DNA from 3 places in the Sorangium sp. So ce375 genome. Region 3 is predicted to be linked to each of the others. Evidence: riboswitches for the same ligand, from Rfam matches in the RefSeq annotation. Region 3 holds a riboswitch; each other region holds the start of a gene.
The links. A riboswitch is a leader RNA that binds a small molecule or an ion and turns the genes downstream of it on or off. The one in region 3 is predicted to bind cobalamin.

Region 1: it holds a riboswitch for cobalamin, as region 3 does, so the genes downstream of both, WME90_RS01230 (energy-coupling factor ABC transporter permease) here and WME90_RS05255 (TonB-dependent receptor domain-containing protein) in region 3, are expected to answer to the same signal.
Region 2: it holds a riboswitch for cobalamin, as region 3 does, so the genes downstream of both, WME90_RS20130 (ribonucleoside-diphosphate reductase subunit alpha) here and WME90_RS05255 (TonB-dependent receptor domain-containing protein) in region 3, are expected to answer to the same signal.

What each region holds. Positions count from the first base shown of each region.
Region 1 is NZ_CP150335.1:310,724-321,068, reverse strand. Features, by position in the region: gene WME90_RS01235 (enoyl-CoA hydratase/isomerase family protein) at 112-939, shown strand; cobalamin riboswitch at 2,042-2,251, shown strand; gene WME90_RS01230 (energy-coupling factor ABC transporter permease) at 2,350-3,063, shown strand; gene WME90_RS01225 (hypothetical protein) at 3,087-3,419, shown strand; gene WME90_RS01220 (CbiQ family ECF transporter T component) at 3,409-4,158, shown strand; gene WME90_RS01215 (energy-coupling factor ABC transporter ATP-binding protein) at 4,155-4,982, shown strand; gene WME90_RS01210 (CbiX/SirB N-terminal domain-containing protein) at 4,958-6,145, shown strand; gene WME90_RS01205 (TetR family transcriptional regulator) at 6,301-7,002, shown strand; gene WME90_RS01200 (ABC transporter ATP-binding protein) at 6,999-7,736, shown strand; gene WME90_RS01195 (hypothetical protein) at 7,733-8,500, shown strand; gene WME90_RS01190 (hypothetical protein) at 8,497-9,303, shown strand; gene WME90_RS01185 (DUF3209 family protein) at 9,593-9,967, shown strand; gene WME90_RS01180 (FAD-dependent oxidoreductase) at 9,981-10,345, shown strand, end outside.
Region 2 is NZ_CP150335.1:5,416,047-5,426,391, forward strand. Features, by position in the region: gene traA (outer membrane exchange protein TraA family protein) at 1-892, opposite strand, end outside; gene WME90_RS20115 (helix-turn-helix domain-containing protein) at 1,085-4,003, opposite strand; gene WME90_RS20120 (prolyl hydroxylase family protein) at 4,126-4,701, shown strand; gene WME90_RS20125 (NAD-dependent protein deacetylase) at 4,727-5,581, opposite strand; cobalamin riboswitch at 5,698-5,904, shown strand; gene WME90_RS20130 (ribonucleoside-diphosphate reductase subunit alpha) at 6,157-8,655, shown strand; gene WME90_RS20135 (ribonucleotide-diphosphate reductase subunit beta) at 8,715-9,671, shown strand; gene WME90_RS20140 (hypothetical protein) at 9,703-10,345, opposite strand, start outside.
Region 3 is NZ_CP150335.1:1,365,073-1,375,417, reverse strand. Features, by position in the region: gene WME90_RS05270 (hybrid sensor histidine kinase/response regulator) at 148-2,064, opposite strand; gene WME90_RS05265 (hypothetical protein) at 2,294-2,893, opposite strand; gene WME90_RS05260 (N-6 DNA methylase) at 2,899-5,769, opposite strand; gene WME90_RS05255 (TonB-dependent receptor domain-containing protein) at 5,906-8,260, opposite strand; cobalamin riboswitch at 8,502-8,709, opposite strand; gene typA (translational GTPase TypA) at 8,997-10,345, shown strand, end outside.

The sequences.
Region 1 (10,345 bases), 1.1 Mb from region 3:
TCGGCTCGGCAATGGCCTCAGCACAGCGGGATCGAGCGGATACGGAATGACGCCCTCCCGGGCGCACGGCAGGCGCTTCCCCCCGGCGCGGCGCGCTGCTAACGACGGTCCATGACCGCTCAAGAACAGCAGCCGGGGGCCCCTGCTCGCGGTACGCTCCAGTTCGTCGCCGTCGAGCGCGCGGGTCACGTCGCCACCGTGACCATCCAGCGGCCCGACAAACTCAACGCCCTGAACCCCACCGTCCTCGGGGAGCTCACCGCGGCCTTCCGCGATCTCCTCGCGCCCGGCGAGGGCAACGAGGTCCGCGCAGCGGTGCTGACCGGCGCGGGCAAGGCGTTCGTCGCCGGCGCCGATATCGCGGAGATGGCGACGATGAACAGCACCGCCGCGAAGCGGTTCGCCGACGCGGGCCACCGCCTCGCCGAGCTCATCGAGACTGCCCCCTTCCCCGTAATCGCCGCCGTCAACGGCTTCGCGCTGGGCGGCGGCTGCGAGCTCGCCCTCGCCTGCGACTTCATCTATGCCGCGGAAGGCGCAAAATTCGGCCAGCCCGAGGTGAACCTGGGCGTCATCCCGGGCTTCGGCGGGACCCAGCGGCTGCTGCGGCGGGTCGGGCCGGGGCGCGCACGCGAGCTCGTCTATTCAGGAGATATGATCACCGCCGAGCAAGCACTGTCGTTCGGGCTCGTCAACGCGGTGTTCCCGGCGGCCGAGCTCCTCGCGCGCGCCCGCGAGACCGCCCTCAAGATCGCCTCGCGCGGCCCGCTCGCCGTCGCCGCCGCCAAGCGCGTGCTCCTGCGCGGCGAGAGCCTCGACCTCGCCGCCGCCAACGAGCTGGAAGCCCAGGCCTTCGCCGCGCTCTTCGGCAGCGAAGATCAACAGCTCGGAATGAAAGCGTTCCTGGCGAAATCGCAAGCCACGTTCACGGGTAAGTGAAGGCTCGGAAAGCTCGAACTGCGCGCCAGAAGACAAAAAAATACCGCGCGTCACGCTGGAGGGGGGCCCAGAATGACCGCGGCATGAAACCGCGCCGGAGTCTTGAACGTCCGCCACGGTGCTAAGAAGGACCGCATGCGCGCCGCGCTGGGGGGACCGCGCCGGTGCGCATGCGGTAGTCAGATTGTGGCATCCGCAGGCACGTTGTCGATAACAAAGTGCAACGCCTGCACGCCGAGCGAGCAGCCCGATCCCGGCGCGAAGGTAGCCAACCGACTGCGCGACCCACACACCCCTGATCTGCGCGAATTCACGTTCGGGCCGGGCATACCCCTCCACCGGAGACAGCCCCCGGCGCAGCGTTCTTTTCGCATCCTGAGACGAGAGAACAAGAAATCCCCCGCCTCTTCAATAACAGACGCCAGGGCGCGGCGAGCCCGTGCACGTAGCACCTGCTCCCGAGTAAAGAGCCAGGACGAACAAAGCACGCTGGGGCAGAAGCGCAGCGGTGCCCGTGTTCCTGCCTACGAGATCCCCCCGTGCGACGCAGCCCGAGAGAGGCAGCGGCGCCCGCGCAGCGACAAAGTAAACTGGTTTTATCTTAGGGGGACATAAAATCGAGACGCGTGCTCGACGAATCGAGATCTGGTGCGTCTGGGGCAATTTCTCGGCCTCGATCACCGCAGGACAGGCCGAGATCGCTCGCCGTCGCGCCTCTGTCTGCTCGACGGGGGCGCTCCAATAGGCGTGCGGCCCGCCTCCGCAGCGGTGGCCCCGGTGCGCGTTCAGCGCCCCGAGGCCGGGTGGGCAGCGGCGCAGACACGGCTGCCGCACCGACGTCGCGGACGAGGGGGCTCGCGACCGACCGCGGCGGGTTGAGCCGCACGAGGCGGAAGCTCACGCGCCCGGGTTCGCCCGGCCTTCATCGCGGGTTCACGTGGCCGCCAGCGCTCGCGTCACCAGGACGCGCGGATCGAGCGCGCGCTCGATGGTGAGGCCGCCTGATACGACATGCCACATGCAGCGCCAGGCGAGCACATCCTCCGCGACCACCGCAGGACGTCCTTGACGCCGGGCGCGAAACGGGATTACCGAGACCGGCCTGACAATCCATCCCTCGGGTGCCCTCCGGGGCATAAAAGGGAAGCCGGTGCGAAACCGGCGCGGTACCGCCACCGTGAGTGGGGAGCTGCCTCCGAAGACCACTGGGCCTCATTGGAAGAGGCCTGGGAAGGTGGACGCGCAGCGCTGGGAGCTCGAACAGCTCCCTGAACCCATGAGCCGGGAGACCTACCCGAGCCACCCACGAGGTGCAGCTTGCGCACGTCTTCGTGGCGTTCGGGTGCGGACTTCACCCGGAGCGCCGAAATCGGTCTTCACGGCCGCATTGTGTCGATCGCCGCCGTGTCCTTGGGGACGCTCCTTGCGCCCCGGCCCGCGGCCGCGATGCACCTCGCGGAAGGCGTCCTGCCGCTCGGCTGGTGCGCGGTCTGGAACGCGCTCGCCCTGCCCTTCGTGGCGATCGCCCTCCACCTGCTCCGGCGCCGCACCCAGCGGGACGCCTTCTATAAGCCGTTCGTCGGCCTCGTCGCCGCCGCCGTCTTCGCGATCTCGTGCATGCCCGTGCCGGTGCCGACCGCGGGGACCTGCTCCCACCCGTGCGGCACCGGGCTCGCGGCGGTGCTCATCGGCCCCTGGATGACCGTCCTCGTCACCTTGGTGGCGCTCCTTATCCAGGCCCTCTTCCTCGCGCACGGCGGCCTCACCACGCTCGGCGCCGACGTCGCGTCGATGGGCATCGCGGGCGCATTCAGCGGATACTTCGTCTTCCACCTCGCGCGTCGCTGCGGCGCGAACCTCTGGGTCGCAGGGTTCCTGGCGGGCGTGACGTCGGACTGGGCCACGTACGCCACAACGGCGCTCGCGCTCGCGCTGGGGCTCTCGGGCGAGGGGTCGGTGACGTCCATGTTCACGGGCGTCGCCCTCGCCTTCGTCCCCACCCAGCTGCCGCTCGGCCTGCTCGAGGGCGTCATGACCGCGGGGGCGCTCGCCTTCCTGCGCTCACGGCGGCCCGACATCCTGGACCGGCTCCAGGTCGTCCCGCTCGCCGCGGAGGCGTCGTGATGCGGCGGCCCGGACAGCGCCCGATGTCAGCGCTGCTCGCGCGGCGCGCGCGCGAGGGGGCGCTCTGGCTCGCCGCCGCGCTCCCCCTCGCCGCTTCCCTCTGGCTCACCGCCTGCCGCAACGCGTCCTGGGACGGCGTCGACGAGGCCGTGGTCCGCCGCGTCGCCGAGGACGCGGGGCGCCACGACACGGGGCCGCTGTTCGCGGGCCTGGAGGGCGACCTCCTGCTCTTCGCGTTCCTCTGGGCGGGGCTCATCGCCGGGTTCACCCTCGGCTATTTCTCGCGCGTGCTCTTCGTCGAGCGCGCCGGCGCGCCCGCGGGCAAGGCCGGCGGCGAAGGCCTCCGTGCGGACTGATCCCCCCGCGCGGCTCCGCGACGTGGACGCCCGCCTCCGGCTCGGGGCCGCCGTGGCGGCGTGCTGCGTCGCCGCGGGCGCGCGCTCGCCCGTCACGCCGGCCGCGCTGCTCGTCCTCGCGTGCGCGGCCCTCCGCCTCCAGGGCACGCCGGCGCGCGCCGTCGTCCGCGCCGCCGCGCCCGCCGCGTGGATCGGAGCGGTCGCGGCGGCGCTCGCGCTGGCGCTCACGCCGGGGGCGCCGCTCTTCCCCGGCGCGCCGTTCCCGGTCGGCGCGATCACGTCCGAGGGGGCCCACCGCGCCGTGGCCCTCGGCGCGCGCGTCCTCGCGGCGGCCGCGGTGCTCCGGTGGCTCGCCGGCGCCGCGGCGCCGGCCGAGATCGACGCGGCGCTCGCCGGGCTCGGCGTCCCCGCGGCCCTCGTCGAGCTGCTCGCGCTGACGCGGCGCTTCGCCGGCGTGCTCCAGCGCGCCGTCGACAGCGCGTGGTGCGCCGCCGCGCTCCGCGGCGGGTTCGCCCGGCCCGGCGCCGCCGCGCGCTCGGCCGGCGCCGTCGCGGGCGTCGTGGCGCTCCGGACGCTGGAGCGCTCCGAGGGCGCCGCCATCGCGATGCAGCTCCGCGGCTACAAGGGGAAGCTGCCCGTCGCCGACCGGAGGACGAGCGCGCCCGCCGCGAACCTGGCGTTCGCCGCCGCCGCCCTCGCGGGCCTCGGCCTCAGCGTCGCCGCGGGACGGGCGGTATGATCGCGATCGCGCTGCGCGCCCCCCTGCTCGGCTACCGCGGCGGCGAGCCCGTGCTGCGCGACGTGCGCCTCGACGTCGCCGAGGGCGAGTCCGTGGCGGTGCTCGGCGGAAACGGCGCCGGCAAGACAGCGCTGCTCCGGACGCTCGTCGGGCTCCTCCCGGCGCCCGGCGGCGGCGTCGAGATCGCGGGCCGCCGCGTGGGCTCGCCGTCGGACGCGGTGGCCGCGGGCGCCGCGCTCGTGCTCCAGGACCCGGACGACCAGCTGCTCGGCGCGACGCTCCTCGACGACGTCCTGTTCGGCCCGAGGAACCTCGGCCTGCCCGCGCCCGAGGCGCGGCGCCGCGCCGAGGCGGCGCTCGCCGCCGTGCAGATCGCGCACCTGGCCGATCGGGCCATCGAGGCGCTGAGCTTCGGCGAGCGCAAGCGCGCGTGCATCGCCGGGATGCTGGCGATGCGGCCGCGGGTGCTGCTGCTCGACGAGCCGACCGCGGGGCTCGACCCGGAGGGCGAGCTCGCCCTGTGCGAGACGCTGCGCGCCCTCTCCGAGCAGCAGGGGACGACGCTTGTCACCGCGACGCACGCGGTGGATCTCGTGCCGCTCTTCGCCACGCGCGCGGTCCTGCTCGGCGACGGTCGGGTCCTCGCGGACGGGCCGCCGCGGGAGGTGTTCGCAGAGGGGGAGCTCCTCGCGCGGGCGCGGGTGCGGCGGCCGTGGGTCGCGGAGCTCTGGACCCGGATGAGCCATGCGCCGCCGCGGGGCGGCGCGGGCCTCCCGCTCACCCTGGAGGAGGCGCTCGCGTGCATGACGACGGTCTGCTGCTGATCGGCCACGGCAGCCGCGACGCCGCGTCGAACGCCGAGTTCGAGGCGCTCGTGGCCGACTACGCCGCGGCGCGGCCCGGGGTCGCCGTGCAGCACGGCTACATCGAGCTCGCGACGCCGCACCTCGCCGACGCGCTCGCCGCGCTCGCGGCGCGCGTGTCCCGGGTGGCGGTCGTGCCGCTCTTCCTGTTCGCGGCGGGGCACGTGAAGAACGACATCCCGCTCGCGCTCGAGCGGGCGCGGGCCGCGCACCCGGGCGTGCGCTTCTCGGCGGCGCGGCCCCTCGGCGTGCACCCGGCGCTCGCCGAGCTCGCGTTCCAGCGCGCCGCGACCGCGCTGCCGGACGACCCGGCGGCGCGGGCCCGGTCGGCGCTCGTCGTGGTGGGGCGCGGGGCGAGCGATCCCGACGCGAACGGCGACTTCTGCAAGACGGCGCGCCTCATCGGCGAGGGCCGCGGGCTCCAGCTCGTCGAGCCGACGTTCATCGGCATCACCCGGCCCTCGGTCGAGGAGACGCTGGAGCGGGTCGCTCGGCACCGGCCCGAGCGGGTCGTGGTCGTCCCCTACTTCCTCTTCGCCGGGCGGCTCATGACGAAGCTCGCCGAGCAGGTCGATCGCTTCTCGTCGACGTACCCGTGGATCCGGGCGTCGCTCGCGCCGCACCTCGGCCGGTCGAGCGCGCTCTTGGAGCTGATCGACGAGCGCGCGCGCCAGGCGTTCGCGGGCGAGGCGCCCCTCCCCTGCGACACGTGCATGTACCGCACCGCCCTGCCGGGGCTCGCGCGGGAGGTCGGCGGGCTCAAGGCGATGCTCTACAGCGTGCGCCACACGCTGACGCACACGCAGGCGTCGAACCACCCGCACGCCCACCGATCGCTGCGCAAGCACGTGCTCGTCTGCGGCAACGCCGACTGCGTGGACCGCGGCAGCCTGGCGCTGCTCGAGTCGGTGCGCCGCCTCGTGAAGCAGGCCGGCCAGCAGCAGCAGATCCGCGTGACGAGGACGTCGTGCATGGGGCGCTGCGGCGAGGGGCCGACGGTCGCCGTCTACCCCGACGGGGTGTGGTACCGCGGCGTCCGCGAGGAGGACGCGAAGGACCTCGTCGAAGAGCACCTGCTCGGCGACCGGCTTGTGGCCCGGCTCGTCGACGACATCATGCAATGAGGCGCGGCGCCCGGCGCCGCCATCGAGCGTGAATCGCCGACGCGCGGAGTCTCCATGGCAGCCCGCGCCCCCCTCGGCCCTCGTGGTCCCCGCCCACGTCCCGCGCCAGGGCTGCCCGAGTTGACTCATTTGTCCAAATGAGTCATATAAGTTCTGTGCCCGTTCGCCGCCCCGACAGGCCCCGCGACCCTGCGCGGCGCACCAGGATCCTCGACGCCGCCAGGCGCCACTTCGTCGAGCGCGGCTTCAAGGGCACCAACCTCGACGCCGTGGCCGCCGAGGCCGGCTGCGCAAAGGGCGCCCTCTACCTCGAGTTCGCCGACAAGGAGTCCCTCCTGCGCGAGGTGGTAGAGCGAGCGTTCGCCACGATCCGCGCGCGCTTCGCCGCCGAGGTGCTCGGCCTGCAATCCCCGCTCGATCGCCTCGTCGCGACCCTCCGCTTCGCCTACCGCCAGCAGGCGGCAGAGCCGCTCTTCGGCAAGCTCCTCCGCGAGGATCCCGACCTCCGCGCGCTCCGCCTGCTCGACGACGCCGCGAGCGCCGCCGCCGCGGAGGCGCAGATCGCCCAGATCAACGGCTGGGTCGACGAGGGCATCGCGCGCGGCGAGATCCGGCCCGACGTCGATCGCGACGCGATCCCCTTCGTCCTCGGCGTGCTGCGCTTCGCGCCCCAGCACCTCGGGCTGATCACGTCGTTCAGCGCCTTCGCCGGCGAGCGCACGCTCGACGCGATCGCCGACATCTTTCGCGCCGGCCTGGCCGCGCGGCCCGCGGCGACCTCCACGGAGACGACCCCCGCGACGACGATTCCCACGGAGCAGCGCGCGACCGCGTCGCGCGCGAGGAGCAAGCGATGAACCAGGCGATCGAGGTGAACGCGCTCGGCAAGCGCTTCGCGAAGGTCACGGCCGTCGACGGCGTGAGCTTCAGCGTCGAGGCCGGCGAGATCTTCGGCTTCATGGGGCACAACGGCGCCGGCAAGACCACGACGCTGCGTATGCTCCTCGGCCTGACCCGGCCGACCGCGGGCACCGCGCGCGTGCTCGGGCGCGACGTCGTCCACGAGACGCTCGAGGTCCGGCGGAACGCGGGTTACCTGCCCGCGTCGTACTCGCTGCCCCCCGACATGACTGCGCGCGGCTTCCTCCACTACATCGCCGCGATGTTCGCGCTGCCCCGCGACGTCGCGGCCGCGCGCGCCGACGCCCTCCTGCGCCGCTTCGGGCTCGAGCGCGAGGCGGACCGCCCCCTGCGCGGCTTCTCCACCGGCATGGCCCAGAAGGTCGGCATCGCCCAGGCGCTGATCAACGAGCCCGCGGTGCTCCTGCTCGACGAGCCGACCTCGGGCCTCGATCCCCTCGGCCGCCACGAGCTCCTCGAGGTGCTCCGCGCGCTCGCGCGCGAGCGCGGCGTCACCATCGTGTTCTCGTCGCACATCCTCTCCGACGTCGAGGCCCTCTGCCGGCGCGTCGCGGTGATGCACCGCTCGCGCCTCGTCGCCTGCGACGAGGTCGAGCGCCTCAAGGACGCGCACGGGGCGCGCACCATGGACGATCTCTACCTCGCGCTCGTGCGCAGGGAGGCCGCGTGATCCGCCTCCTCTGGCTCGACTACCTCACGACGCTCCGCGAGCGGAAGACCTGGCTCTGCGTCGCGATGCTCGTCTACGCCCTGGTCGCCATCCCCGTCGTGCTCGCGCGACCGCCCGATCACGTGCGCGCCGCGATCGCCGCGTGGTTCGGCGACGCCGCGCCGTTCCAGGTCTTCATGTACGTGTGGATCGACCTGACGATGAACAAGGTGATCGCGTTCATCCCCGTGGTGCTCGCCAGCGGCGTCGTGCTCCGCGAGCGCGACACCGGCGTGCTGCCGCTCCTCGCCAGCAAGCCCGTCTCGATCCCTCGTTATTTCGTGCTCCGCGCGCTCAGCGCGTGCGCGGTGATGGTGACCCTGCACGTCGCGACCCAGCTCGCCGGCGCCGCCTACTTCACGGCGCGCGTCCCCGGCTTCCGCCCCGGCCCCTTCCTCGGCGCGATGTCGCTCCACGCCTTCGCGGCGCTCTTCGCGACCGCGCTCTGCGCCGCGATCGCCGCGTGGGTGAGGCACCGCGGCGCCTCGGCGCTGATCGGGTTCGCCACGCTCGGGGGCCTCGTGGGCCTCTCGCTCATCGGCTTCTACCAGCCCGCCTGGCGGAGCCTCACCCTCGCGAACCCGATCACCCTCGGCGCCCTCGGCCTCGGGAGCCTCGACCACCTCGGCCCCGCCGTGCTCGGCCCCCCGATGCTCGCGCTCACCGCCCTCACCGCCCTCACCATCGCGGTGGGCGCCGCGGGCGTCCGGAGGATGGAAGCATGACCTCGACGACCGCCCCCGCCGCGGGCTCGCTCCGCGGCTACTTCGCGCTCGAGGCGCGCCACGCCCCGCGCCGCACGTCGCTCGTCGCGGCGGTCGTCGGCGTGCTCGTGGTGCTCGGCAGCCACGCGCTGATCGTGCGGCTGCCGGCGCAGGTCATCCGCTTCCTCGAGCAGGCCTTCGCGATCGAGGGGATGGCCGCCGTGCTCCTCGTCAACGATCTCCTCGCCGCCTATTTCGTCGCGTACTTCGTCGCCCTGACGGGCCTCGTCGACGCGACGGTCACGGCGCGAGAGGAGCATCGCCTCGAGCTCCTGCTCGCCAAGCCGATCCGCGCCCGCGTCTTCCTCGCCGCGCGCACGGCGCCCTCGCTGCTCGCCGGGGCCGGGGCGGGCGTGGTGGTCGCAGCCTCCACCGCGCTCGCCGTCGCGCCGTACATCGGCGCGAGCGACATGATCAGCGCGGCGGGCGCGCTCGGCGCCGGCCTCTTCCTCGTCGCGCTCTCCGTCGCGCTGCTCTCGGCGCTCCTGCCGCTCCTGGTGCGGATGCGAGACGGCTTCCACGCGCTCCTCGTCGCGTCGGGCGCGTGGATCGCGCCGCTGATGCCCACCGCAGCGTTCATCTACCGGCCCGACGCGTTCGAGGCGCACGAGGGGCTCAAGGAGGCGACGGTGCTCGCGTCGCTGCTCTGGAGCGACGCCACCTCGGCCTGGCTCGGCCCGGTCGCGCTGGGGATCGCTATCCCGCTCGCCGTGATCGCCATCGGCGCCTCAGGCGTGCTCCTCGAGCGCACCGACGCGCTCTGAGCCCGAACGCCGCGCCCTCCGGCGGCACGGCGCGGGGGGCCCACCTGGCATGGCCAGGGCGCTCGTCGACCAGCGCTGTCCGGACGTCGCTGCGCCAGGGCCGCGCTGTGCAGGGGGCCTGAGGACCGTGACCGCGAGGCCGAACGGGTCGCCCCTCGACGACGTGCGCCGCGGGGATCGGGCGCGCCTCGCCCGCTCTCACGCGGTGGCGCGCGCGTCACTTCTCCCCGCCTTCGTCTTTCCGCCCTCTCCCCTAGCTGGTACGAGGGCCCGATAGAAGGGAATCGATATGGCCTGTCACGAGATCGCCGCGCTCCGCCTTGGGCTCATGAACATCCTGGGCATCGATGATCCCGCCGAGCGCACGCACGAGCTCGCCGAGCTCGGCGCTGCAGCCGCCGAGCCAGGACCGGTCTCGGCGATGCTGCGCGCCGGTGACCTGAAGAACCTCTCGCGCCTCTTCGAGGGGTCGCTCGCGGGGCTCCAGGAGAAGGTCGCCAAGACGCCCGCGGGCGATCCGAAGCTTCCTTATCTGCGCTCGCTCCTCATCCTCACGAAGCAGGTCGAGCTCGACCTGCGCGCCCAGGTCGACGGGCTCGGCCGGCTCTACCGGGAGCTCGAGGAGATGCACGACTTCGTGCACGAGATCTACCCGGCCGAGTGAGCGGAGCAGACCGATGGCCCAGGCCAACCCGAAGATCAGGATCGCCCACGCGGAGCCGCTCGGCGACGCCGCCCGGCTGCTCCGCCTCGAGCGCGTCGACGGCGCGGAGCTCGGCTTCGCCGGCGGGCAGTACCTGATCATCAACACCGGCGTCACCCTGCCCGGCGGCAAGCTCGCGAAGCGCGCCTATTCGCTGCTCTCCAGCGACGCCGAGCAGCGCGCCGTCGAGATCGCGGTGAAGCGCGTCGGCGCCGGGCCGGGGTCGAACGTGCTCAACGACATCGCCGTCGGCGCCGAGCTCGAGTGGAGCGGCCCCTGGGGCAAGCTGCGGCTCCCGCCGGGCTTCTCCGGCCGCGCGCTCGTGATCGCCACCGACAC
Region 2 (10,345 bases), 4.1 Mb from region 3:
TGCAGTAAGAGCCCGGCTCGCAGCCGGTCGCCTCTCCAACCATGCCGGCCTGATCGCGGCCGCACTGCGAACACGTGTCCTCGTCCGACGCGGAGGCGTCGCCCGCCACGCTCCGATGGAACGCCGCCGGCTCGAGGAGCGTGAAGCCGGCCATCGCAAGGCTCGTGCCGGCGAGCTCGCCGGCACCGAGCTGAAAGTCCTGGAACTCGCCTACCAGAAGAGACATCTCGAGCTCTGAATGCTCGACGATCCCGGCGTAGAGGAGCTCTACCGGGTAAAGGCCCTCCCGGGCGAACGTGACAGTGTTCGTCATGCGCCAGCTCGGGCGGCCGAGCGCGGGGGACTGCACCAGCACCGGATAGGCGGCCTGGGCCGCGTCGTAGATCACCAGAGCCACGGCGTCGTCGGCGTAGAGGCCGAAGTGGACCGGCTTGTCGACGTTCTCGGGCGGCACGGCCAGGTAGCCGCGCAAGCGCATGCCGAACGACACGTCGGGTTCGTTCGCATTGAAGGCGCACCCTCCTGTCGGGCACCCGTCGACAGCATCAAGGAAATCGCCGAAGCGCCACTCGCTCCCAGCTTCGTAGTTGTTCGATAAATCGAGCGGTGTGCGCACCACGGAGCTCACGAGCTCTTCCTGCCCCGCATCGAAGAACGTGGTCATCTTCTCGATGAACTCCGCGGCACCGGCCAACGGGGCGTAGAAGTCGCCCTCCGGGTCCGTCGATAACCGCTGCGCGCCGCACAGGCCGGTGCCTGGCTCGGCGGGGAGCGGCGCTACCGGATCTCCGGCGATGATCACCGGCGCGGCGCTCGCGGAGCCCGATGCCCCCAGCGCAATGGAGAGGGCGAGTACGAAAGAGATCGTCAGTCTGGAAGGTCGGTGGAACATTGTCGCTCCGAGCAAGGGAGACAGCACAACTACGCGGCCGCTCGCGGACACCCCGCGGCTCACTGGACGCCACGTTATCCCGCGCTGGTAAGGCGGAGCCCAGAAATCCCCCTCGCCGGCACGATCCCGACGGTGAACAGCGGAGTGTCCGCCCTCGCCGTTCCGTTCGCCGGCGCGCGCGCCGGGCCCTCATCAACCTACTAGCCGCGCGAGCGCCTCCCGCGACGCTCCGGCCCCAGGGTGGCGCAGGCGCTCCCGCAGCGCCGCCGCCTCGGCGAGCAGCTCCCGCCCTCGCGCGCGCTCCTCGCCGCGCGCCGTCGCCGCGCGCGCCACGCCCGCCCAGTGCAGCGCGTCCGCCCGCGCCCACGCGTCCTCACCCGCCCACGCCACCGCCGCGTCGGCGAGCGCCGCCGCGGACGCCGCGTCCCCCGCGCCGCGGGCCAGCGCGCACCGCGCGGCGACGATCGCGAGCCGCGCGCGGAACGGGCCGAACCCGCACACCTCCGCGGCGTGCAGCCCCGAGAGCGCCTCCCGCGCGCCGTCGTCGAGCCGGCCGGCCGCGAGCGCGATCCGCGCCGCGAGCTCGTGGCACCGCAGCGCGACCTCCACCTCGCCCGTCGCGGAGGCCCAGCGGCGCGCCTCGACGAGGTGCGCCTCGGCCGACGCGACGCCGCCGCCGCCCTCCAGCAGCGCGAGGCCGAGCAGCGTGTGGCCGTGAGCGACGTGCCCCTCCCAGCCCCGCCGCCTGCACTCGGCGAGGTTCCGCTCCGTGGCCTCGCGCGCCTCGTCGTGGCGCCCGAGCGCGAGGTCGTGCTCCGCCTCCCAGAGCGCACGGCGCGCCACCGGCGCGTCGCCCAGCCGCCGCAGGATCGCGAAGCGCTCGCCCGCCGCGTCGACCTCGCCGAGATCGTGCAGCACTGCGCCCAGGAGCGCCTGCGCGCGCGCCGCGTGGGCGCGATCCGCGGCGCGCTCCGCGATCGCCGCCGACCGCTCGAGCAGGCCGCGCGCGCCGGTCAGGCCGCCCCGAAGCCGCTCCGTGTACGCGAGCGTGCGCAGGCCGGTCGCGAGCATCGCCGGGTCGGCGAGCGCCCCGGCGAGCTCGTTGTGCGCCTCGTAACAGGCGCAGGCGAACGCGAGGTCGCCGAGCGCGCCCGCGTAGAGCCCCGCGTCGTAGGCCAGGGACGCGCGTACCCGCGCGGGCAGCGAGGCCGGCATGCCCCGGGGGTCGTCGCCGCCGGCGAACGCGCGCAGGATGCGGGCGCCGCGGGCCATGTCGCCGAGCTTGAGCCCGAGGTGCGCGAAGCCCCCGAGGCCGAGCGCGTAGATCTCGTACGCCTCGCGCGCCCGCCCCGCGCCGAGCAGCTCGGTGAGGATGGCCTCGTACGCGTCGACCGCCCGGCCCTCCTGCGGCGCCCGGCGCGGCGCCTCGTCGAGGCGCGGCGGCGGCGCGGCGTTCCCCGCGGCGTGGACGCGCTCCGGCGAGACCCCGAGCAGCGACTTGAAGTGCTGCCGCACGAAGGGGTGCGTCGAGTAGCAGCGCTCGTCCGGGCGCGCCGCGAACACGAGCCCCAGCCGCTCGAGCCGCGCGAGCCCGCGGGCGAGCTCCGCGGCGCCCCACCCCGCCATGGCGCCCGCGATCTCGCCGCCGGCCCGGATCAGCTGGAGCAGCGCCTCCTCGCCGGCGCCGCCAGGGAACACCGAGAGGCGCGCGAGCAGATCCCGCTCGCCCGGCGGCAACGCGCGCGCGTAGGCCGAGAGCACCGAGCTCAGGCGGCGGGCGAGGACGTCGTCCTGCTCGGCCTCGGCGAGGTGCGCCGCGTGCGCCGCGGTGAGCCGGCGCGCGTCGCCGCCGAGGAACGCGCCCACGTAGGAGCCCAGGACGGCGACCGAGAGCGCGTGGCCGCCCGTCGTCTCGAAGAGCGCGCCGAGGGCGCCGTCGTCACCGCGGATGCCCCAGCGGCGCAGGAGCGACGCGGCGTCGCCCTCGCAGAGCGACCCCGGCCGGATCGTCGCGAGCCCGCCCTCGGCCCAGGCGGACAGATCGGCGAGCTCGAAGCGCGATGTGACGAGCGCCCGCGCGCCGCCGAGCCCCGCGGCGATCGCGCAGAGCAGCCGCCGGAGGAGCGCGTCGTGGAGCTCGCCGTGCGCGCGCCCGGCGCCCCCCTCGGCCTGCACGGTCTCGATCCCGTCGAGCACGATCAGGTGCGGCGGCCCCTGCCCCAGCGCCTCTTTCAGCCGCGCGAGCTGCTCTCCGGGCGCCGCCGGCGGCCGCGGCGCCGCCGGGCCCGAGGCGCCCGCGCCCAGCGCGAAGTAGGCCGCCGCCTGGTCGAGGAACGCCTCGGTCCTGGGGTCGTCGTAGAAGCTCCAGACGAGCACCCCGCCGGGCCGCGGGGCGTCGCCGAGCCCCTGGAGGAAGCGCTCGGCGATCGCGGTCTTGCCCGCCCCGCCCACGCCGAGGAGCGCGATCACCCGGGGGCACGGCGGTGATACGTCGGCCCACGCGGCGAGCCGATCGAGGATCTCCACGCGCCCGACGAAGTGCCGCGCTCGCTGGAGCGTGTGCGCGTGCAGCGGGCGCCAGCCCGGGATGGCTCCCTGCGACGCCATGGGCGCGCCGGCCGTCGCCTCCGCTGCCGGCCCGCCAAGCGTCCTCTCGGCCACGGCAGGCGCCCTGTCAGCCATCGCGAGCGCCTCCGCCGCCCGCGCAGGCGCCCTGTCAGCCGCCGCGATCGCCTCCGCCGGCCCGGCAGGCGCCCTCTCGACCCCGGCGGGCGCCTCCACGCCCTGGCTCGCTGCACCCGCTTCCTCAGCGGTGGGATCCACCGGCGCCACCCCGGCCTCGACGACGAGCAGCTCCGCCTCGGCGAGGCCGAGCTCGGCGCCGATCCTCTCGAGGATGCGCCGCCGGGACGGGCTCCGGACCGAGAAGCCGAGCCGCGGATCGTTGACGTCGCCCGACTCGTAACGGCGGTAGGTGCGCACGTCGACGCCGATCGACGCGGCGACCTGCTCCTGCGTCAGGTCGAGCTCGAGCCGCGCCCGCTGGAGGAGCGTGTGGTTGAAGCGGACCGCGGGCTCCACGCCGCGGCCCGCCCTGGAGACCCGTGCCATCGGTGCGAGCGCTCGATCATCGGCGATGCCGCGCTCTCGTGTCCACCGCGCCGCCCGGTCCTGCCCGGTCCTGCCCGGTCGCGCCCTTCCGGATCCGGTCCGCCAGGACACACGCTCCCGGCATGAGCACGATGCACGCCGAACGACCCGCCCAGCGCACCGCCTACACCGACGATCTCCGCATCTTCACGGTGACGAACGTCCTGTCGCCCGACGAGTGCGAAGGCTTCATCGAGCTCGCCGAGGCGCGAGGCTTCGAGCAGGCGCCGATCGGAGGCACCGAGATCGTCCACCTCGAGGTGCGCAACAACGGCCGCGTCATCATCGACGATGCGGACCTCGCCGCGCGCCTCTGGGAGCGGCTCGCGCGGTGGACGCCGCCGAGCTTCGGCCTCCACCGCGCCGTCGGGCTGAACGAGCGCTTCCGCTACTACCGGTACACCGAGGGCGAATATTTCAACTGGCACGGCGACGGGTCGTTCGTGCGATCCGACGGCGAGCGGAGCCTGTTCACCGCGATGATCTACCTGAACGACGGCTTCGAGGGCGGCACGACCGATTTCTGGGGCGGCCAGAGCATCGCCCCCCGGCGCGGGATGGCGCTCCTGTTCGAGCACCGCCGGCTCCACCGCGGCGCCCCGGTGACGCGGGGGAGCAAGTACGTGCTCCGCTCCGACGTCATGTACCGGCGCGGGTGACGCCCAGCGCGGCCCGCGCGGCGCCTCACCGGGGCGCGGCGCCGAGCGCGTCGGCGAGGCGCGGCAGCACCTCGCCCGCCAGGGCATCGATCTTCAGCGCGCCGAGCTCCTCGCCGCGCGCGGCGCCGAGGTTGATCATCGCGATCGGGATGCCTCGCTGCGCGGCGCGCAGCACGAAGCGGTAGCCCGAGAAGACCGCCAGCGAGGAGCCGACGACGAGGAGCGCGTCCGCCGCGTCCACGAGCGCGAACGCCGCGTCGACGATCGGCCGCGCCACGTTCTCGCCGAAGAAGACGACGCGCGGCTTGAGCAGCCCCTCGCAGCGGAGGCACGGCGGCGCCCGGAAGCCGGCCACGTGCTCGGCGGGCAGATCGGCGTCGCCGTCGGGGGCGAGGTCGGCCGCGAGGCGCAGCCAGCCGGGGTTCTGCGCGAGGAGCCGCTCCTGGACGGCCGCGCGCGGCTCCATCGCGCCGCACTCGAGGCAGGCGACCTCCGAGAGCGTCCCGTGCAGCTCGATGACGCGGCGGCTGCCCGCGGCCTGGTGCAGGCCGTCGACGTTCTGCGTGATGAGGCCATCGAGCGGCCCGCCGTGCTCGAGCCGCGCGAGGGCGCGGTGGGCAGGGTTGGGCTCGGCCCTGGAGAACCGCTCCCAGCCGATCACGGCGCGCGCCCAGTAGCGCTGCCGGATCTCGGCCGAGCGGGAGAACTCCCGCCCCTGGATCGGGTTCCGCGCGCGGCGCCGCGTCTCGGGCCCTCGATAGTCCGGAATGCCGGACTCGGTGCTGCACCCCGCGCCCGTCAGCGCCACGATCCGCCTGCCGCGCAGGAGCGCGACGAGGTCGTCGAGCGGATCGGCCGAGCGCGCTTCGCTGAGCGGCATACACCCGGGTTGTGGCCCGCCGCGGAGCGCACCGCCAGCGTTTGACGACGCGACCACGCGACCACGCCAACGAGCTCCCCCACAACATCTCGCTTGACCGGCTCACCGCACCACCATATGTAGTGCCCCATGTTGGTGCCTCGGGCTCGGCCCGGGGCTCAAAAGGGAACCCGGTGTGAATCCGGGGCTGCCCCGCAGCGGTAAGCGAGAACGATCTCCACGACGCGCACTGGCCCTCGGGCTGGGAAGCGGTGGACCGTAGGAAGCCGGCGAGAGCCGGAGCGCTCGCAAGTCCGAAGACCTGCCAACATCCTGCGTCGGGGAGACATCCCGCGCGGGTTTGACCTGGAAGCCTCGAGGGAGGCGGGTAGGTCCGAGCTGGCGCAGACTCTCGCGCTTGTCCCGGTTCCGACCCCCTCCCGCGTTGTCTTCCTTTCGCCCGCGGGGGCGAGCGGTCGGTCCGAGGGCTCCTCCAACGAGCCTGGCGCACGCGTGCGCATCGGCTGGCCTCTTCGCTCTCGCGGCATGGACGCGAGCGGTCCGGGACCGCTCGGAACGAGCACGAGGAGGATGCCATGCTGAACGAACCGTTGGTGAAGAGCAACGGCGCGGCGCCGCTGCGCGCGCTCCACGCGCCCGCCCTGAGGAGCGCCGGCGCGGAGGAGACGCTCCCGCACACGACGATGCGGGTGAAGAAGCGGAGCGGGGCGAGCGAGCCTGTCGATGTCAACAAGATCGTCCGGGCCGTGAGCCGCTCTTGCGCCGGCCTGTCCGACGTGGACGCGCTCCGCGTCGCGACGAAGACCATCAGCGGCCTCTACGACGGCGCGACGACGCGCGAGCTCGATCAGCTCTCGATCCAGACCGCGGCGTCGCTCATCGCGGATGAGCCCCAGTACGCGAAGCTCGCGGCGCGCCTGCTCGCCACGACCATCGACAAGGAGGTCCGCAATCAGGAGATCCACGCCTTCTCGCAGTCCATCGCCGTGGGTCGGCGGCTGGGCCTCATCAACGATCGGCTCCACGCCTTCGTGGCGCAGAACGCCCGCAAGCTGAACGACGCCATCGAACCGGGGCGCGACCACGAGCTCGAGTACTTCGGCCTGCGGACCCTCTACGACCGCTATCTCCTCAAGCACCCCGAGGCGCGCCTCGTCATCGAGACGCCGCAGCAGTTCTTTCTGCGCATCGCGTGCGCGCTGTCCGAGACGGCGGCGCAGGCCATCGAGCTCTACCGGCTCTTCTCGTCGCTCGACTACCTGCCGAGCTCACCCACGATGTTCAACGCCGGGACGAGCCACGAGCAGCTCTCGAGCTGCTTTCTGCTCGACTCGCCGGAGGATCACCTCGAGACCATCTACCAGCGCTACACCGACGTCGCGATGCTCTCGAAGTTCTCGGGCGGCATCGGGCTCGCCTACCACCGGGTGCGGTCGCGCGGCTCGCTCATCGAGAGCACGAACGGGCACTCCAGCGGGATCGTGCCGTGGCTCAAGACGCTCGACGCGTCCGTGGCGGCCGTGAACCAGGGCGGCAAGCGCAAGGGCGCCTGCTGCGTCTACCTCGAGCCGTGGCACGCCGACGTCGAGGAGTTCCTCTCGCTGCGCGACAACACCGGCGACGAGGCCGCGCGCACGCACAACCTGAACCTCGCGAGCTGGGTCCCGGACCTCTTCATGAGGCGGGTCGAGGCCGACGGCGAATGGAGCCTGTTCGACCCGAAGGACGTGCGCGATCTCCCCGATCTCTACGGCGAGGAGTTCGATCGTCGCTACGTCGAGGCCGAGCAGGCGGGCATCGCGAAGAAGACGATGAAGGCCCGCGAGCTCTACGCGCGGATGATGCGCACGCTCGCGCAGACGGGCAACGGCTGGATGACGTTCAAGGACAAGTCGAACCGCGCCTGCAACCAGACGGCGCTGCCGGGACGGGTCGTCCACCTCTCGAACCTCTGCACCGAGATCCTGGAGGTGACCTCGAACGAGGAGGCGGCCGTCTGCAACCTGGGCTCGATCAACCTCGCTCGCCACACGATCGCGCGGGAAGGCTGCGTGGTCGGCTTCGACTTCGAGAAGCTCGCGCGCACGGTGCAGACCGCGGTCCGGCAGCTCGATCGCGTCATCGACCTCAACTACTACCCCATCGCCTCGACGAGGCGATCGAACCTCCGCTGGCGGCCTGTCGGGCTCGGGCTCATGGGCCTGCAAGACGTGTTCTTCCAGATGCGCCTGCCCTTCGACGCCCCGGCCGCGCGGGACCTCTCCAGGCGGATCTCGGAAGAGGTATATTATCACGCGCTCTCGACCTCCGCGGACCTCGCGGCGGAGAAGGGGCGACACCCGGCGTTCGACGAGACGCGCGCCGCGCGCGGAGAGCTCCAGTTCGACGCGTGGGACGCCGTCCCGGAGGACACGGCGCGCTGGGACGCGCTCCGCGCGCGCGTCCAGGCCGAGGGGCTCAGGAACTCGCTGCTCGTCGCCATCGCGCCGACGGCCACCATCGCGTCGATCGCTGGCTGCTACGAGTGCATCGAGCCGCAGGTGTCCAACCTCTTCAAGCGCGAGACGCTCTCGGGGGACTTCCTGCAGATGAACCGCTACCTGGTCGTGGAGCTCAAGCGGCTCGGCGCCTGGAACGACGCGGCGCGCGCCCGGCTCAAGCTCGCGGAGGGCTCGGTCCAGGGCATGGACGAGCTGCCGGAGGAGCTGCGCGCCGTGTACCGGACGGCGTGGGAGATCCCGATGCGCTCGCTCATCGACATGGCCGCGGATCGCGGCGCCTTCATCGATCAGAGCCAGTCGCTGAACCTCTTCGTCGAGAACCCCACCATCGGTCAGCTCTCGAGCATGTACTTCCACGCGTGGAAGAAGGGGCTCAAGACGACCTATTACCTGCGATCGCGCCCCGCGACGCGCATCGCCAAGGCCACGGTGGAGGCGGCGCCCGACCGCGCGCCCGAGGGCGACGCCGGGCCGCGCCGCCAGGGCGGCTGGGTGACCGCGCCGCCGGCGAAGGCGGCCGCGGACGTTGCCTGCGCGCTCGAGAACCCCGAAGCGTGCGAGGCTTGCCAGTGAGCCGCGTCAGCCGCCCCGCGCGCCTCCTGGATCCGGGCCAGTGCCTCACGCTGCGCCCGATGGCCTATCCGGCCTTCTTCGAGATGTACCGCGCCGCCATCAAGAACACGTGGACCGTGGAGGAGGTCGACTTCTCCACGGACGTGGGCGACCTGCGGAGGATGACGGACGCCGAGCGGCACCTCGTGCAGCGCCTCGTCGCGTTCTTCGCCACGGGAGACTCCATCGTGGCGAACAACCTGGTGCTCAACCTGTACAGGCACATCAACGCCCCGGAGGCGCGGATGTACCTGTCTCGGCAGCTCTACGAAGAGGCGCTCCACGTCCAGTTCTATCTGACGCTCCTCGACACGTACATCCCCGATCCGGAGGACCGTCACCGCGCCTTCGCGGCCGTCGAGAACATCCCCTCGATCCGGCAGAAGGCCGATTTCTGCATGAAGTGGCTCGATTCCATCGAATCGCTCGGGCGGCTGGACTCGCGCGCCGAGCGGCGGCGGTTCCTCCTGAACCTCATCTGCTTCGCCGCCTGCGTCGAGGGGCTCTTCTTCTTCGGCGCGTTCGCGTACGTGTACTTCCTGCGCTCGCGCGGCCTGCTCCATGGGCTCGCCGCCGGGACGAGCTGGGTCTTCCGCGACGAGAGCGCGCACATGCGCTTCGCCTTCGAGGTCGTGAACACGGTGCGGCGCGAGGAGCCCGAGCTCTTCGACGCAGGCCTCTCGCGGTCGATCCTCGACATGATGGATGAGGCGATCGCCTGCGAGGCCCGGTTCGCCGAGGATCTCCTCGGCGCCGGCGTGGCGGGCATGTCGGCGCGCGACGTGCGCCGCTACCTCGAGTTCTGCGCCGACCAGCGGCTCGCCACGCTCGGCATGCAGAGGCGCTACGGGGCGAAGAACCCGTTCTCCTTCATGGATCTGCAGGACGTCCAGGAGGTCACGAACTTCTTCGAGCGCCGCGTCTCCGCGTATCAGGTCGGCGTCTCCGGGGAGGTCGTGCTCGACGCCTCGTTCTGACGTCGATCGACGTACCGCCCGCAGGGGCCGATCAGAGCCCGCCGATCCCTCGCGGCGGGAGCCCGATCTCGGTGTCGACGGTCGCGTCCTCCAGCGGCTCGAGCGCGCCGTTCGCGGTCACCTTCCAGCGCCGAAGCTTGTTCTTCTCCGCGTCGCTCAGCAGGCACACGTCGCCGCAGCCGGGCGAGCAATGCACGCCGCCGAAGGCGTACGATTGGGTCGCCTCGGCGAGCGGCGTGACCTCGCCCGTGGCGATGCTCACGGAGAAGGCGCGGTCCCCGGCGGCCGCGCCGCCCGCGAAGGCCGTCGCGAGGAGGACGTCCTCGGAGGCGAAGTCGAGCGAGGGCTGGACCGCGGCGCCGAGCGCCGTGCCCACGCCGAGCCGCTTGAGCTCCTCCGGCGGCGACGTGCGCGCGTCGAAGATCACGATATCGCTCGTCGCCGGATCGTACTCCATCGTTTCAGCGTTGAAGCGGCTCGAGCAGGCGACGGCCAGCCGCTCTCCCGAGGGCGACACGGCGACACGGCCGCAGCCGTAGAGCCCCTGGAGGTCGACCGTCCACGCGACGGCGCTCTCCTTCGGCGAGACGCCCACGAGGCGCCCTTCACCCACGGTCGAGAGGTCCGCGGCGAGCCGGCCGAGCGCCACGACCACGTCGTCGCCGACGCGCGCC
Region 3 (10,345 bases):
CGGCGAGATGGCCGCGGCGCACCTCTTCGCAACGGGGCGGCCGAGGGCAGCTTACAGCGAACGACGAACCTCTCGTCGCGAGGGTGCCTGGCGACACCATGGCGGGGTCGTCGCCGCCTCGGGCGAGCGCGTGGCGGAATGAGGCGCTCAGCCGGCTTCGGGACGTCCGGCGGGACGTTCGGCGATGCTCGCCAGGTGCCGTTTCAGCACGTCCGCGCGGATCGGCTTGACCAGGTGCACGTCGAACCCGGCTTCCTGGGTCTTGCGGCGGTCCGCTTCCTGGCCATAACCGGTCATCGCGAACAGCGACAGAGCCGCGAGGCCCGGCGTGCGACGCAGCGCGCGCGCGACGTCATAGCCCGTCATGCCCGGCATGCCGATATCGAGCAGCACGACGTCCGGCAGGAGCCGCGCCGCGAGATCGACCGCTGAAGCACCGTCGAACACGGCGTGCACCTCGTTGCCCATGCGCTTCAGCAGCAGCGCCATGCTCTCGGCCGAGTCCCGGTTATCGTCGACGACGAGGACGCGCAGCTTGCGCCCGGCTTGCGCCGCGGGCGCGCCCACCGTCGATGTCGCGACAGGGCGTGTCAGCCGCGGCAATCGTACGATGAACTCGCTGCCGCCGCCGGGGCCCTCGCTGAGCGCCTGGACCGTCCCGCCGTGCAGCTCGACCAGCCGACGCACGATCGTGAGGCCGATGCCCAGCCCGCCCTCGGCGCGATCGAGGCTGCGATCGCCCTGCGTGAACAGGTCGAACACGTGCGGCAGCAGCTCGGGCGATATACCCACGCCATTGTCGCGGATACGCAGCGTCGCCTGCGCGTCGTCCGCCTCCAGGGTGATCCGGATCGAGCCGCGGGGCGGCGTATACTTCGCCGCGTTGTGCAGCAGGTTGTTCACCACCTGCGTGAGCCGCGCCAGGTCCCCCTGGACGATGGCGACCGGCTCGACGGGCAGCTGCACCTCCAGGGCCTGCTCACGCGCGTCGATCCAGGTCCGGGCCGCTTCCACCGCGCGCGTCACGACGTCGGCGAGATCGATGCGCTTGGACTCCAGGGCGATCTTGCCGCGCGTGATGCGGCTCACGTCGAGCAGGTCGTCGACGAGCCGCACGAGCTGGTCGACTTGCCGTTCCATCAGGCCGGCCGCCCAGACGATCTGGGCGTTGTCCTTTCCTTCCAGCTTGAGGACGCTGGTCGCGTTGGAGAGCGGCGCCAGCGGATTGCGCAGCTCGTGCGCCAGCATCGCCACGAACTCCTCCATCTGGCGCGCGTTCGACTCCATCTGCTCCAGGCGCTTGCGCTCGGTCAGGTCGCGCGTGATCTTGGAGAAGCCGCGCAGCTCGCCGCTCGGGCCGTGGATGGGTGTGATGACGACGCTCGCCCAGAACCTCGATCCGTCCTTGCGCACGCGCCAGCCTTCGTCCTCGAAGTGGCCTTCGCGCCGCGCGCGGGCGAGCGCCGTCTCTGGCAAGCCGCGCTCGATCGCCTCGGCCGGATGGAAGCGCGAGAAGTGCGTGCCGATCACCTCTTGCGCGGAGTACCCTTTGATCTGCTCCGCGCCGGCGTTCCACGTGGCCACGCGGCCCTCGGGGTCCAGCATGCAGATGGCGTAATCCTTCACGCCGTCGACCAGCAGGCGGAAGCGCTCCTCACTCTCCCGCAGCAGCTCTTCCTGGCGCTTGCGCTCGGTCAGGTCGCGCGTGATCTTGGAGAAGCCGCGCAGCTCGCCGTCGGGGCCGTGGATGGCCGTGATGATGACGTTCGCCCAGAACATCGAGCCGTCTTTGCGCACGCGCCAGCCTTCGTCTTCGAAGCGACCTAGGCGCCGTGCTTCGGCGAGCTCTGTCTGTGGCCAGCTGCGCGCGATCGCCTCGGCCGGATAGAAGCGCGAGAAGTGCGAGCCGATCACCTCTTGTGCGGAGTATCCTTTGATCTGCTGCGCGCCGGCGTTCCACGTGGTCACCCGGCCCTCGGGGTCCAGCATGAAGATGGCATAGTCCCTCACGCCTTCGACCAGCATGCGGAAGAGTACGTCGGCGCCGAGCCCCGTCGGATCCATGCGGCACAGCCTACAACATGGTACCACGTTTGCCACGGCGTGATGCTCCGTTCTCGCCCTGCTCTCCGCGTCCGCGAGCGGTCATCGCGGCGGCCCCAGCAGCGAGTGGCGAGCACAGCAATGGCCACGTGCGCCCGCCCAGCGGGGGCTCGCCCTCGGCGCACGAGTCGGGCGCTGCGGCCGCCTCCACGTCCGTCATTCCCGCCCTCGCCTGCGGCGACGAGGCCGCTCAGCGATCCGGAAGAGGCATGCCCGAAATCGTCGCCAGTGCCCGGACGAGCTTATCGAGGCTGTCTGATCGCTTACGGACGAGGGGAACGTCGATCCTCCGTGTCTCGCTCAGCTGGTGCGTCGTCGGCAGGTAGCCCGGGACGAGCCGTTTGAGCACCTCCTTGGCGCCGCGCTTGCTCTCTGGCCTGGGGGCTCCGGCCCGCTGTAGGGCATCCTCGGAGAAGTTGAGGAGCAGCCACGTCTCGTACTCACAAACAGCCATGACGGCATCGCCAGGCATGAGCCCTTTGACCACGCGCGCTGCGTCGGGGCCCCACGTCGCGGGGCAATCGTCGTCCGCATCGCACAGGACGAGCACTGCGTCCGCCTTCCGGGTCTGCCGCGCGAGCAGGACGGCGCGACGCACGCCATCGGCGTGACAGAGGCGCAGCGGGCTCTTGCGCGTCCCGTCCACCAGCTTGCCACGAGGTTGTCGGATCGGATCCTGATCGACAATCCACGCAATATCTCCGAGATACTGGCGGAGGATCCGCATACAGAGGTTCGGGATGGCCGCGACCTCGCCCTTGCCCTCGACAATGCAGACGAGCCGTCTCATCGGGCTCAGAGCTGGACGCTCGCGGGTTCTTCCCCCTCAATCCGCAACGGCTCGGAGCGCATCAGCTCGGCGACGGAGAATAGGCCTTGTCGAACGACCTCGCGCTGCGCCGACGACAGCGGACCTAGCTGCGTCACGCCGTCACGGTACGAGCACACCAGGATCTCCTCCTCGCGCGCCGCATCTAGCAGATCGGCGCTGTGCGTGGTGATCAGCAGGGAACCCCTGGTCGACGCTTCCTTGAGCACGTCGAAGAGTAGCTGGGCGGCTCCGACGTGGATCGCGACCTCGGGCTCCTCGATGATCAAGAGCTCATCTGCGGTCATCTGCTGGGCCGCAACCAGGATACCGAGCGCACGCAGGGCGCCCTCCGACATCTCGCTCGCCGAGAACCGCGCCACGTGTCCTCCGGGCTGGCGCTGCTCGAACTTGAGGAGCAGGAATCGATCGAACGCCTCCACGGCGATCCGCACGAGCCCCGGGACGATCCGCTGTATGGCGGCGAGGACGCGCGCCTGCCCGTCGGCGCCGAGGCTCCGGAGCGCAACGGCAATATTACCCCCCGATTCGTCCAGGCGTGTGGTCTCCGATGCAACCTGCGGCTGGCGCATCACCTCGGCGTTGAGCCGGATCCGCGTGACGCTCCGCAGCGCTGCGACCCCGGCGACGTCGGCCAGCTGGCGCGCGAACACCATGGCGCTCGCGGTCTCACTGAGCCTGGGAGCGCTCCCGCTCGGGACCACACGCCGTCCCGGCTCGGTCTCCACCTCCAGCTCCAGCCCCTCGGGTGTCCGCTCGATCCAGAGCATCGGGGCGCCTCGGGCGAAGAGTTCGATGGTCTCGCTACGGAACGCCCACCCTCCGTCGGCCTTCGCGCGGATCGTGAACCGATGACGCAGGTAATCCGTCTCCAGCGCCGAGCGCGACGTCGCGGCGCGGATATCGACGACCACCTCGGTCCGCTCGTCCTCCTCCGGTCGCCAGCGCATGATGCCGGTGACGCCCCCGCGCCTCTCGATCGCGGTCGCGGCGTCCGTCGCGACGTCGCGCGCGAACACGATCGCATCGGCGAAATTGGACTTGCCGCTGCCGTTCGGACCGACGAGCACCGTGAAGGGGGCGAGCTCGATGCTCGCCTCAGCGATACTCCGGTAGTTCTTGAGCTCGACGCGCCGCCACGTCTGCGCGGGGGCTTCGTCGATCGGCGGTGCGCCGCTATCCACGTACCGACGGACTGCCAGGCTGAACCCGTTCGTCGCAATCTCGTCAACGTCGACGAGGCGCGCATACCCGGGGACATCGGTGGCCGAGCGGAAGGTCGTCGCGATCTTCGTCACGTCCTCGGGGCCGAGCCGGTTCCGCCTGCGCTCCTCCTGGAACCCTCGTGACGCATCGATGAAGAGCACCTTTCGCTTCCTCGACACCGGCCTGTCGCGGCTCAGTACAAGGAGCGCGGCGGGACTCCTCGTCGCTGGGAGCAGGTTGGCCGGGAGCCCGATAACGGCGTCGAACAGATCGTCCTGAAGCATTCTCTTGCGGATTTCCCCTTCGATTCCTCCGCGAAACAGCACGCCTTCAGGTGCCAGCATCGCCATCCGACCGGAGCGGCGGAGAGTGGTGAACATGTGCTGCAAGAACGCAAATTCACTGCGGTTCCTGGGAGGCACGCCGTATCGAAAACGACCATGGGGATCGCGCTCCGCCGCCTCAAGCCCCCACCATGTGAGACCGAACGGTGGAGTGCAGAGGGCGCGATCGTAGAGCACGAGATGGCCGTTCATCGTGCAGCGCGGGTCGCGGAGCGTGTCGCCCTTTTCAATCCGCGCGCCCGGCAGGCCGTTCAAGAGCATGTTGATCCTGGCGAGCGTCCAGGCCTCGACGCTCTTCTCCTGACCATCGAGATAGATGCCGCGTCTGTCTCCGCCATGACGCTTGACGTATGTCGCGCACGCAACCAGCAAGGTGCCGGAGCCGCACGCCGGATCATGGATACGCATCCCCTCGGAGGGCTCGAGAAGCTCCGCCATCAGTTCGGCGACCGCGATCGTGGGGTGGGACTCACCGCCGCGCTTGCCTTCTCGGATGGCCATCTCCTCGAGAAACAGCATGAAGGCGATCCCTAGGGTATCAGGAGTGGCCAGATCCTCGTCACGGAGCGGCAGCTCCGAGAAGATACGGACGAGCGCGTACATGAGAGGAGCGCGCTCTGCGACGCCCCCGAAGCGTCGCTCGTCTGTGAAATCAACCGAGGAGAGCAGGCCATCGAGGGCGGCGTTGTGCTTCTCGAGCGCCTCACAGGCCAGGTTCAGCGCATGATCGACAAGCATCGGGTCGATCGCATCGATCTGTGCCCATCGCGCCCGAGCCGGCACGGAAATGTCGTATACGGAGGGCTCCGCATCGTTCAGACGTTTCAGAAGGAGAAGGACGGCGATGGTCGTCCGATGCTGACCGCTCGGCCCCGGCGTGTGACGAAGAAGCTTCACAGCCTCGAGGAGGCAGCTCACAATGCGCTCTTTCGTCACCCGATCTTCACGAGCTCCGCTCTCCGGGCCGAGCCTGACGCCTGTAGCCTCCCCTGTCCCCGCGGCACCGCGCGCCGCGCTCTCAGACGAGCGATCCTCGAGCAGGCGCTCGACGAGCATGGCCTTGTCGCGCGCGCGAGCGTCGAGACCGAGCGCGCGGCATAGCTCTTTTAGCTCATCTATGCGCAAAGCGCGCAGCAGCTCGTGGAGCTGCAGCCCCGGCGCCGAGAGCATCGCGTCGATGATCGCCGCCTTCTTCCGCCGGTCGAGCAGGTCCACCCCGAAGCGGTCGGCCAGGGCAGCGAGGTCAGCCCGGGAGAGCTGCAGCAAGACGTCGCGGGGCGTCGGCATGGCTGCGCGAACAATACACGCGCACGCCGCGGGTCGCGAGCCTGCCTCCTGCCACACCGCGAACGACGTCTCTCCGCTCGGTCGCGCACGCCGCGGTCGCGCGTCTTCCCCGCGGTCTCCAGCCCGGCCTTGCCGTCTACTCCCAGTACAGCGTCGCCCGCCCGATCGCCGTGAACGGCCACCCCGGCGAGTAGTGGATCCCGGTGACCGCGGCCGGCTCGTACGGCAGCCGCGACTCGCTCGCGAACTGGACCTCGCGCCACGTCGTGTTGAAGAGGTTCTGGACGTCCACCGCCGCCTCGACGTTCTTCCACCGCAGACCGGCATTGGCGTCGACGACGGTGAACCCCTCCGCCGTGAGCGACTCGTCCTCGGTCGCGGGCCGCGCGCCGATCGCCTTGACGCGCAGCGCCGCGAACGGCGTGAACGCGCCGAACGTCGGGCGCACGCCGACGCCTGCGGTCAGCGTCCGGGTCGGCGCGAGGGCGACCGCGCTCGCGTTGCCGGCGTTCTCGCGGAAGCGCGCGCGGGTGAAGGTCGCGTCGACGTCCGCGAAGAGCCAGCTCCCGATCCGGTAGCGCCCGCCGATCTCGATCCCGTAGCGCCGCGTCTGCCCCGACGCCTCGGTCTCGCCCGCGTCGCCGCTCCAGACCAGCTCCGAGTCCAGGTCGAGCAGGAACCCGGCCGCGTTCAGCGACAGGCCGCGCAAGGGCGCGACCCGCGCGCCGACCTCGTAGCCCGTCGCGGGCGTGATCAGCGTCGCCGCCCCCCCGCCCAGCACCGCGCCCTGCGCGTCGTTCGAGTGGAAGCCCCGCCCGAAGTGGGCGAAGAGATCGAGCCCCTCGACGGGCGACACGATCGCCGAGACCTTCGGGAGCAGCTGCATCTGCCCCCGGGCGCCGCTCGCCTTGTTCCCCGTCGCCGCGAGGTCCTCGCCCGGGTCATCGACGTTGACGTCGATCCACTGCCCGCGCGCCCCGAGCACGACGCGGAGCCAGCGCCGGAGCCGGGCGTCCTGCTCGACATAGACGCCGATCTGGCTCTCGTCGACGTGGGTCCTGCTCTTCTCCTCGATCCGCTCGCGCGCCTCGTCGTGGTGGAGGGACTTGTCGACGGCGTCCGCGCGGATCTGCGCGCCGAGCGAGGTCGTGAACCTCGCCCCGCCGATCTCGTACTGCTTGCGGAACCGGAGATCGGCGCCCCCGACGGTGCGGTCGTCGTTCTGCTCGATCCCATCGCCGTGGACGGGATCCTCGCTGAAGAACGTGAAGTTCGAGTACAGCGTGAATCGATAGCGGACGAGGTAGGCCATCGCGCTCAGGTCGGTGTCCCGCCACGCCGTCGAGTAGGCGACAGACGCCATGTGCCGCGCGGTCGCCCCGCCCTCGGTCGGATCCACGGCGCCGAAATGGTCGATGCACGGCTGTCCGAACGCGGAGGGCGGCGGGTTCAGGCCGCCCTGCTCGCCCTCGCCGCACACGGCGCGCGCAGGGATCTGACCGGAGCCGTGCCAGGTCGATCCGTACGACATCCATGTCATCTGGACCTTCCCCGTGTCGCCGATGTCGTGCGTCGCCCGCAGGTACACGTTGAAGCGCTTGAGCCGCTCCGGGCTCAGGAACGGCCCGTCGTTCCGGTAGATCTCGGCCGCGGCCACCGCGCGCCACGTGTCGCCGAGATCCGGCGACGCGATCACGAGGCCGCGCTGGATGCCGTACTGCCCCAGGCTGACCTGCGCGTAGCTCTCCTCGAGCTTCTCGGCGAAGCGCAGGTTGACGGCGCCCGCCGTGCCGAAATCGCCGATGCTCGCGTAATAAGGCCCCTTGTAGCCGTCGAGCCCTGTCACGATCTCCGGGATCATGAAATAGAGATCGGTGAAGCCGTGACCGTGGCCGTGGCTGACCATGTTGACGGGCACGCCGTCGACGAAGAAGGCGACGTCGGTCCCGTGATCCGCGTCGAATCCGCGGAGGAAGTACTGGTTCGCCTTGCCGCCGCCGGCGTGCTGCACGGCGAAGAGCCCGGGGACCGACTCGAGGATGTCGCCCGGCCGGAGCCTCGGCCTGAGCTCGAGCTCCCGGCGTCCGACGGAGACGCGCGACGCGGCCTCGCTGCCCGGCTTCTCCGCCTGGATCGTGACGTCGATCGCGCCGCCGTCCGCCGGCGCGCCCGCGCTGCCCTCCGGCGCTGCGGCGCTGACCGCGCTGCCCTCCGGCGCGGCGACAGCGCTGCCCTCCGTCGCTGCGGGCGCGCCCGCGCTGCCCTCCGTCGCTGCGGGCGCGCCCGCGCTGCCCTCCGTCGCTGCGGCGACGCGCGGCGCGCCCTCACCGGTGGGCGCTGCAGCGGCGGCCTCCGGCGCGGCCGAGGGAGCCTCGGGGGTGTCTCCCTCGGCGTGCGCGGGCCGCGCGACCGCCAGCACCATGGAGAGCGCGGCAAGCAGATGAAATGGTTGGCGGTGCCCTCGGCTCGTCGTGACCGTCTCGCGCAGCATTCGTGTCCTCCTTCGCCGCAATCGCGCGGAGCGGCTTCGGGCCGCTCGCGTCGAGCTCCGCGAGGACGAAATGGCTGGCCATCGCACGGTGCGCTGGACCGACCTCTCGCCCCCGCGGGCGACCGGAAGGCGACGCGGGGGCGGTTCGGTATCCGGGACGTGCGCAGAGGAGACAGAGCTGCACCGGCTCGGACCTCACCGCCTCCCTCGAGGCTCCCAGGTCGAACCGGCGCCGGATGTCTCCCGTCGCCGGGCGCTGGCAGGTCTTCGGGCTTGCGAGCGCTCCGGCGTTGCCGGCTCCCTACTGTCCACCGCTTCCCGGCCCTCGGAGGGCCAGTGCTTGTAGTGGAGGTCGTTCTCGCTTACCGCTGCGGGGCAGCCCCGGAATTTCACCGGGTTCCCTCTTCAGCCCAGGCGAGCGCCCGGGCACCAGCACGGCGCGCACCCTATTGCGGTGCGCTTCCGGCTGTCAATCGCCACCGCTCACCTCGCCCGCTCGGCACGCCGCGCGCTCCCCGCGCTCCCTACGCCCGCTCGGCGCGCCGCGCGCTCCCTACGCCCGCGCTCGCCCGCGCCACGCGCTCGCCCGCGCCACGCGCACGCCTCGCGCTCTCCACCCGAGCGCCGCACCTGCACGCGCCTCGCGCCCTCCACCGAGCGCGCCCTCTTCGTGCGGCGGCACCGAGCGCCTCCCCGCGCGGCTGCGGTGCAGGCCGAACGTTCGGGCTCTAGTAGGATGGGCTCGCTCCTCCGTGAGTCGCGTGCTACACGGCCGCCGCCGTATATGCCCCGTAACGATCTCCGCAATATCGCCATCGTCGCCCACGTCGACCACGGGAAGACGACACTCGTCGACCACATGCTCCGCCAGTCGGGCGCCTTCCGAGAGAACGAGGTCGTGGCCGAGCGGGTCATGGACTCGAACGACCTCGAGCGGGAGCGCGGCATCACGATCCTCGCGAAGAACACGAGCATCCGGTACCGCGGGGTCAAGATCAACATCGTCGACACGCCCGGCCACTCCGACTTCGGCGGCGAGGTCGAGCGCACGCTCATGATGGCCGACGGGGCGCTGCTCCTCGTCGACGCCGCCGAGGGCCCGCTGCCGCAGACGCGCTTCGTGCTCTCGAAGTGCCTCCAGCGCGGCTTCCCGGTCATCGTGGTCATCAACAAGATCGACCGGAGCGACGCGCGCGCCCACGAGGTGCTCTCCGAGGTGTTCGACCTCTTCTGCGACCTCGAGGCGAGCGACGCGCAGATGGACTTCTCGACGCTCTACGCGATCGCGAAGTTCGGCCAGGCGAAGCGCGAGCTCGAGCACGAGGCGAAGGACCTCGAGCCGCTCTTCGAGACCATCCTCGATCGGGTCCCCGGCCCCTCCGGCGACCCCGACGGTCCGCTCCAGGTCATCGTCTGCAACACGACGCACGACGAGTACGTGGGCCGGCTCGCGGTCGGCCGCGTGGTCCGCGGCACCGCCCGGTCCGGCGCCGACGTCGCGCTCCTCGCCGAGGGCGGCCAGTCGCGCGGCTACGTGAAGATGCTCTACGCCTACGAGGGGCTGAAGCGCGTCGCGGTCGAGAGCGCCGTCGCGGGCGAGGTGATCGCGATCGCCGGGCTCGACGCGGTCACGATCGGCGACACGATCACGGATCCGGCACACCCCGAGGCGCTGCCGCGCATCGTGGTCGAGGAGCCCACGATCAAGATGAAGATCGGCGTGAACACGTCGACCTTCGCCGGCAAGTGCAAGCAGTCGAAGTTCCTGACGAGCCGTCATCTGAAGGAGCGGCTCGAGCGCGAGGCGATGAAGAACCTCGCGATCCGGGTGGAGCCGACCGATGTGCCCGACACGTTCGTGGTGCTCGGCCGCGGCGAGCTCCAGCTCGCCATCCTTGTCGAGACGATGCGGCGCGAGGGGTACGAGATGCAGCTCTCGAACCCCGAGGTGGTGACGCGCGAGATCGACGGCGAGGTGATGGAGCCGCTCGAGCTCGTCGTCGTGGACGTGCCGGACACCTACGTCGGCATCGTGACCGAGCGCCTCAGCAGCAGGCGCGGCCGGATGGTGAAGATGACGAACCC